One region of the Paenibacillus sp. sgz302164 genome, then DNA from elsewhere that is predicted to be linked to it. Evidence: riboswitches for the same ligand, from Rfam matches in the RefSeq annotation. Region 1 holds a riboswitch; each other region holds the start of a gene.
The links. A riboswitch is a leader RNA that binds a small molecule or an ion and turns the genes downstream of it on or off. The one in region 1 is predicted to bind ZMP and ZTP.
Positions count from the first base shown of each region.

Region 2: linked by a shared signal. The riboswitch ahead of rpiB (ribose 5-phosphate isomerase B) and the one ahead of AC0LWT_RS15480 (bifunctional 5,10-methylenetetrahydrofolate dehydrogenase/5,10-methenyltetrahydrofolate cyclohydrolase) in region 1 are both predicted to bind ZMP and ZTP.
Region 3: linked by a shared signal. The riboswitch ahead of AC0LWT_RS09920 (DJ-1/PfpI family protein) and the one ahead of AC0LWT_RS15480 (bifunctional 5,10-methylenetetrahydrofolate dehydrogenase/5,10-methenyltetrahydrofolate cyclohydrolase) in region 1 are both predicted to bind ZMP and ZTP.

Region 1 covers NZ_JBVYOL010000008.1:208,664-210,917, reverse strand. The annotation lists gene AC0LWT_RS15485 (cyclodeaminase/cyclohydrolase family protein) at 1-108, opposite strand, end outside; gene AC0LWT_RS15480 (bifunctional 5,10-methylenetetrahydrofolate dehydrogenase/5,10-methenyltetrahydrofolate cyclohydrolase) at 95-964, opposite strand; ZMP/ZTP riboswitch at 1,037-1,114, opposite strand; gene AC0LWT_RS15475 (pectinesterase family protein) at 1,178-2,110, opposite strand; gene AC0LWT_RS15470 (alpha/beta hydrolase family protein) at 2,135-2,254, opposite strand, start outside.
Region 2 covers NZ_JBVYOL010000042.1:28,740-30,993, forward strand. The annotation lists gene AC0LWT_RS36625 (manganese efflux pump MntP) at 1-142, shown strand, start outside; gene AC0LWT_RS36630 (low molecular weight protein arginine phosphatase) at 170-775, shown strand; ZMP/ZTP riboswitch at 904-984, shown strand; gene rpiB (ribose 5-phosphate isomerase B) at 1,085-1,543, shown strand; gene AC0LWT_RS36640 (TIGR01440 family protein) at 1,562-2,167, shown strand; gene glyA (serine hydroxymethyltransferase) at 2,220-2,254, shown strand, end outside.
Region 3 covers NZ_JBVYOL010000005.1:28,520-30,773, reverse strand. The annotation lists gene mdcA (malonate decarboxylase subunit alpha) at 1-61, opposite strand, end outside; gene AC0LWT_RS09925 (LysR family transcriptional regulator) at 224-1,138, shown strand; ZMP/ZTP riboswitch at 1,189-1,269, shown strand; gene AC0LWT_RS09920 (DJ-1/PfpI family protein) at 1,320-1,907, shown strand.

The DNA.
Region 1 (2,254 bases):
AGCGCCCAAAGCCGCGGACAGCGCCGCAACGCTGCCTCCGCCCGGCACAGGCGAGCTTGAGCCCGCTTCCTCCAGAAATTGGCGAATCTTCCGGTCAAAAACTTTCATTTGCATCCCCCCGCCCGATGGACTGCAGTTCCATTGCTTTTAATAAATTTTCGAACAAAATGACGGTCGTCAGCGTGCCTACTCCGCCCGGAACCGGTGTCGCGGCTTTCACCGCTTCCCAAATGCCGGGGCTGGCGTCGCCTGCAATTCCAGCCTCCGTTTCATTGATTCCCGCATCGATGACGACCAATTCGTCATGCACCATGCCCGGGGTCACCAGGCCTGCTTTGCCTGCGGCCGTAATCAAAATGTCGGCTTGAGCGATATGGCCGGATAAATTCGCGGTATAGGAATGACAGACGGTTACGGTGGCATTTTCGCGCAGCAGCTGCTGCATCAGCGGCCGCCCTACCGTTTCTCCCCGCCCGATCAGAACGACATGCGCCCCCTGAAGCCGGTATCCGTAATGTTTCAAAATGCGGATGCACGACTGGGGCGTCGCCGGGTACAACCCGCTTTCTCCCGTCATGCACGCCAATTTGTTCGCCGAAGATATGCCGTCGACATCTTTGGCCGGAGCGATAGCATCGGACAGCTTTTGCACGCGGATGTGCCCGGGAACGGGGAGCTCGAGCATGATTCCGTGCACGGCCGGGTCCCCGTTTAACCGCTCGATCTCCTCAAGAAGGCGCTGTTCGCTCACTTGCGCCTCAAATTCCATCAAATGAAAGGCAACCCCGAGTTTGGCAGCCAGCTTTTCCTTTGCTTTGGCGTAGTACGCGGAAGCCGGATCGCCCTGCACCAAAATGGCGGCTATCGCCGGTTGAACGCCCCGCTCCTTCCATTTGCCGACTTCGGCGGCGATAGAGTGCGAGATTTGATCGGCTAACGGCTTCGATTTAAGCAGCAAACCCATTTACGTTCGTTCCCCTCTCCATAATCGGATGAAAATGCAAAAAAAGTACTTGGTCGCATGCTTGCTTACCAAATACTTTGCCCAGGCGTACGGCTATAAGCCATGTGCTCCCTCGTGGTTGCCCACGTTACGCCAGTCACACATGACGATTACTGCTGCGTACAGTTTATCACATAGATTCGCGTTCCGCATAGACGGCCGGGCGAGAATGTTTCACGCCCGCCTTGCAGCGCCCTCTCCGCTCTCCGTCGGGTCCCAGCCGTCATGGCCGGCCAGAACGGTTTTGGCATCAAGCCGCAGCGCTTCCGCTTCCGTTAAAACCCTCGCCCAGCCGGCGCGGACGGCGGCATCGCGCGCACCGGGGCCCGTGCTGCCGTACTCCGTATAGCGGGCCGTGCTTTCATTGCCGGGATTGTCCCAATTGTCCCAACCCGCCGAATAGATGTGCGGCCCCATCCAGGTGTTGATAAACGCGGTATGCGCCCACGCTCTCCAGGGCCTGCCGAGGTAGACCGACTCCTCCTCCTGCGCCCCGGTCAGACGGCAGTTCAAAAAGACGTAGCCGAATTCCGCGCCTCGCGGAGTCGAAGCTGCTGTGATATAGCCTCCGCGCAAACTGCGGATTTCACACGATTCGAAGCATGCCGCCGCCGATCCGAAAATAAAGTCGACATGCCCTTCGATATAGCAACCGGCAAAATAATGCCGCCCCCGGCTCGTATACAAAGTGTCCTGATTGCCGAGCAGCCTGACGCTGCGGTAAACCTGACGGTCGCCGGAAGCGTACAAAGCAACGGCCTGCGCGATTTCCAGGCCATAGCCCGCGGTGTTTTGCACCGTCAAATTTTCCATGCGAAAATCGTCGGCCTCCACCTTCAAAACGGCGGTGCGGAACGTTCCTATTTCTTTGCCGTCCGGCCCCGTCATCCTGGCGTAATCGCCGTAAGCGATAATCGTCCCTTCGCGGCTCTCGCCGATCAGTGCGATGTCCGGTTTATTGTCGGGAATGAGCAATTTTTCGCGATAAGTTCCATTTTTGACGTAGATCGTGACAGGCTCCAGAGGAAGCACGCGGACGGCGTCTATCGCCTCCTGAATGCCGGTGAAATCCCCGCTGCCGTCTTGCGAAACCGTGATATGTCTCATAAAAAAGGTTCGTCTCCTCTCCGCTCAGGAAAGCTGCGCCTTCAGCCAGTCGAATGATGTTCTTCCGGAAATTTCATGCTTGCCCGGGAATATGTCGGCAGCGAGCCGGTCCTCCGCTCCGAGACTGCGGTAAATCCGGGTCAG
Region 2 (2,254 bases), on a different contig from region 1:
GCTTGTATTCGGCGCCTTCGGAGCGCTGATGTCGATTGGCGGCCTGCTCGTAGGCAGACGCGTCGGACACTGGGTCGGCGAGTACGGCGAGGCGTTTGGCGGGTTGATTTTGCTCGCATTTGGGATCAAATTTTTGCTGTGATACAATAAAGGGGAGGAGGAGGGGATCATGTTGCGAATACTTTTTGTCTGTACGGGAAATACGTGCCGCAGTCCACTAGCCGAGGGCTTGCTGCGGGTCAAGGTGCAAAAAGAAGGGCTAGCGGCCGAGGTCCGTTCCGCCGGCGTATCCGCTGTTACGGGAGGGGCCATTTCTCACAACAGCGACGCGATTTTGAAAGAAGCGGGTTTCCGGGACAAGATCAGCTCTCTTTTTATTGGGCAGGCCGAGGTGCAGTGGGCGGATTTGATTTTGACGATGACGGTCGGCCATAAGCGTTCGGTTGTTCAGCGTTTTCCGGATGCCGTAGATAAAATTTATACGCTCAAGGAGTACGTGGAGGATAATCCGGACGTGCTGCGCGCGATGGAGGAGCGGGAACGGCTTGCAGCCGAGATTCAGCTCAAACAAGCGCTGGCTCAGACGGTTTCCTCCGAGGAAAGAAGCCGGTATTTGCAGCTGGAAAGAAGCATTCCCGATTACGATATTTCCGACCCGTTCGGCGGTTCCATAGACATTTACCGGGCAACAGCCGTTGAAATCGGACAATGTCTGGATAAGCTGGTGCAAAAGCTGCGCGAGCGGCAGAACGGATCGAATTTGCTGGGCCCTTAGGACTGATTCCTAGAAAAGCGGGTTTGGAGCGGATCCGGCGGAATCGGCTTGCCTTGCCTGCGCGAACCCGCCCCGCGGATATCACCTTTACAGGCACGCCGGAATGCGATAAAATAGACGTATTGATTGAGACTCGATGTAACTGGCGACGAGTGGGGTTAACCACAATGGAGCATCGGGTTATACGGCCGGTCGCCTGGGCAAAAGAGCAACGCGCGTACTTTCGCGTGTCCTGCTCTTTTTTTCGTTTTCCGGTGGGTAATGGGCTATAATAGGAAGGACAAATGAATTTTAAAGGAGCGTTTACCGATGAAAATTGCATTGGGTGCGGATCATGCAGGGTATCGTTTGAAAGATGTCATCATTCCTTTTATCGAATCATTAGGCCACCAGGTTTTGGATCTCGGCTGCAGCTGCGCGGATTCCGTCGATTACCCGGATTATGCGCTGGAAGTATGCGAGAAAGTAGTTGCCGGGGAAGCGGATAAAGGCATCCTGATTTGCGGGACAGGCATCGGCATGTCGATTGCCGCCAACAAAGTTCCCGGAATCCGCTGCGCCCTCGTTCACGATCTGTTCTCCGCCAAAGCGACTCGCGAGCATAACGATACGAACGTATTGGCTATGGGCGAGCGCGTCATCGGGCCTGGCGTTGCCGAAGAAATCGTGAAAATTTGGCTGGAAACGGAATTTTCGCAAGGCGTTCGCCACCAGAACCGCATCGGTAAAGTTCAAAAGATCGAAGAGCGCTTCGCGCTTCATCCGTAAGCCGCGGGAGGGAATCCGATGACTGATTCCATTCTGCCTACGATTGCTGAAGCCGTTGAAGCCAATCTGCGTGAGCTGGTTCAGGCGGGGGGGTTGAAGCCCGGACAGCTGCTTGTCATCGGCACCAGCACGAGCGAAATACTCGGGCATCGCATCGGCACATCCGGGACGCTGGACGCGGCGGAGCCGATCTTTCAAGCGGCCGGGCGCGTGTGCCGGGAATTCGGGCTGCACGCGGCATTTCAATGCTGCGAGCATCTGAACCGCGCGCTCGTGCTGGAGGAAGACGTGCTCGCGCTGTATCCCCGTCTGGAGCCGGTGTCCGTCATTCCGGTGCCGAAAGCCGGGGGCGCGATGGCGTCCTATGCGTACCGCCATTTTGCCCGGCCCGTAGTCGTCGAGACGATTGAGGCTCACGCCGGGATCGATATCGGCAGCACGCTCATCGGCATGCACCTTCGCCGTGTCGCGGTGCCGGTTCGTCCGCCGGTGCGGAATATCGGCCACGCCTATGTGACTATGGCTTACACGCGGCCGAAGTTGATCGGCGGCATGCGGGCTGTGTACTCGGAGGAGACAGCCGAACAACAGTACGCTGCCGCGTCTCCGAAAGCGGATTGTTAGTTTCGCTGCGTTTGTACGTTTAAATACAAAGAAGACCAGGGAGGAACTGAACATGTCTACTAACTTTTTAAGCAAGCAAGATCCGAA
Region 3 (2,254 bases), on a different contig from region 1:
CTTTTTCGTCGCGCCGCGTCGTCCAGGAGCGCGCCGCTTGCGCATGTATCGTTTGATTCATACCGCATCCTCCTCGTTCGGGGTACTAGGAGTCTGACCGACATCGGACAGACTCCTGTATGTGTATCCTTTTGAAAATAGTATACAGGTAGTCTATACATATCGGATAATATATAATTATGTATAAGAATTATATTCAATATCGAATAGATGAGGGGTTGCTATGGAGCTGCTGCAGCTAAAATATTTTCAAACCGTCGCCAGGCTGGAGCATATGACGAAGGCGGCGGCGGAGCTTCGCATTCCGCAGCCTGCGCTGAGCAAAATGATTTCCGCGCTGGAGAAAGATTTGGATGTCAAACTGTTCGACCGCACCGGAAAATATATTCGTTTGAACGCATATGGCAAAGCGTTCCTCCGAAAAGTGGACACCGCCATCGCGGCTTTGGAGGACGGGAAGAGGGAGATTCGGGATATGTCGGGGGAGACCGGCGGCAGCATCGAGCTTGCCGTTCTGGTCGGCTCGCACCTGCTGCCGGATTTGCTCGCTTCCTTCCGGCTAAAGCATCCGCAAATCGGCTTTCACTTGCTGCAGCATGCTTCCCTCGCGGCGATGCGCTCCGATTTCGATCTGTGCCTGTCCTCTTCGCCCATGCCCATTCAAGGCGTGGAGAGCAGAGCGCTGCTTACGGAGGAAATTTTTCTTGCGGTGCCCTGCGGCCACCGGCTGGCAAGCCGCGGAAAAATCCGGCTGAGCGAAGCGGCGGACGAGGGGTTCGTCAGCCTGCGGCCGGGCAAAAACTTGCGGGAAACGGCGGACGCGCTGTGCCGGCAGGCGGGATTTACGCCCCGCATCATTTTCGAAAGCGACGACCCTGCGACGGTCCGCGGGTTGATTCGGGCCGGACAAGGCGTCGGCTTCATCCCTTCCGTGACCTGGGGAGGAGCGACCGGCTCGGCCGTCGAGCTGCTTCGGATCGAAGAGCCGAGATGCGAACGCACGATTTGGCTGTCGTGGTCCAAAGACAAGTATCTCACCGAAGCTGCGGCGAGATTCCGCGAATTTACAGCGGACTATTTCAGACAGATGGCGCAGAGAGAACCGGCTGGCCGGCAGGGGACGAGAGCGGATTTTTGAAAATAGGTTGTAATTATCTGAAATTTCTGATATAAATAGTGCATCGAAATTTTTGGGCGTGTTACTGGCGTAAACGTGGAGTACCACGAGGGAGCACAGCCTTTATTAAGCCGTACGCCTGGGCAAAGTATTCGGTCATTGACCGGATGCTTTTTTTATTATTTTCAAGGGAGATGAGCCTATGGAGCAGGTACGGCAGGCAAGAAACGTAGCGATATTGATTTTTGAGGGGGTTGAAGTGCTGGATTTTGCGGGCCCGTTCGAAGTGTTTACAACAGGAAGCGGCAGAGGGAAAGACTTCCGGGTCTATACGGTGGCCGAACAGGAGGGGCCCGTTGCCGCATCGGGCGGCTTGAGCGTTAACCCGGGGTATACGATCCGCAATTGTCCGCCTCCTGATATTTTGCTCGTACCCGGCGGCCGGGGGGCGCGAAAAGAAATGCATAACGAGACGCTTACCGATTGGATTCGCGAGGCGTCGCGTCAAGCGGAGCTTGTTTTGTCGGTGTGCACCGGGGCTTTAATTTTAGCCAAAGCGAACCTATTGGAAGGATTGAAGCTTACGACGCACCGTCTGGCAATGGACGAATTGCGGGAAGCGGTCCCGAAATCGTCGCAAATATTGGAAGATGTCCGGTATGTGGATAACGGAAAAATAATTTTGTCCGCCGGTGTATCTGCGGGGATCGATATGTCTTTGTACGTTGTAAGCAAGCTGCTTGGAGAAGAAAGACGCCGGGAAACGGCAAACATCATGGAGTGGCAGTAAACCTCCGAAAATCAGCTTGTGGATAAAGTGGCAGGTTAGAGGAACCGGAGGTGGTACAGCCGATCTTCCACAATCCGCGCCTCCCCTGCACGGGTTGTGGCGCTGAAGTGGACACGCCTCTTCTGTTCTGGCTGAGGATCTGGAGCGGGTGGCATGGCGACTCCGCAAGTAGAAAGCCTGCAAAAGTACAGGCTTTTTCTGCAAAAGTGGTACATTTTGGCGAAAAGCCTGCGATTGTGCAGGAATTTTCGATTGAAACGGGTCTGGGCCCATGTTCGCGGCGAAAAGCCTGCACAATTGCAGGAATTTTTCGTGGACGGCGCATTCGTTGAGCAAAAACTGCACTT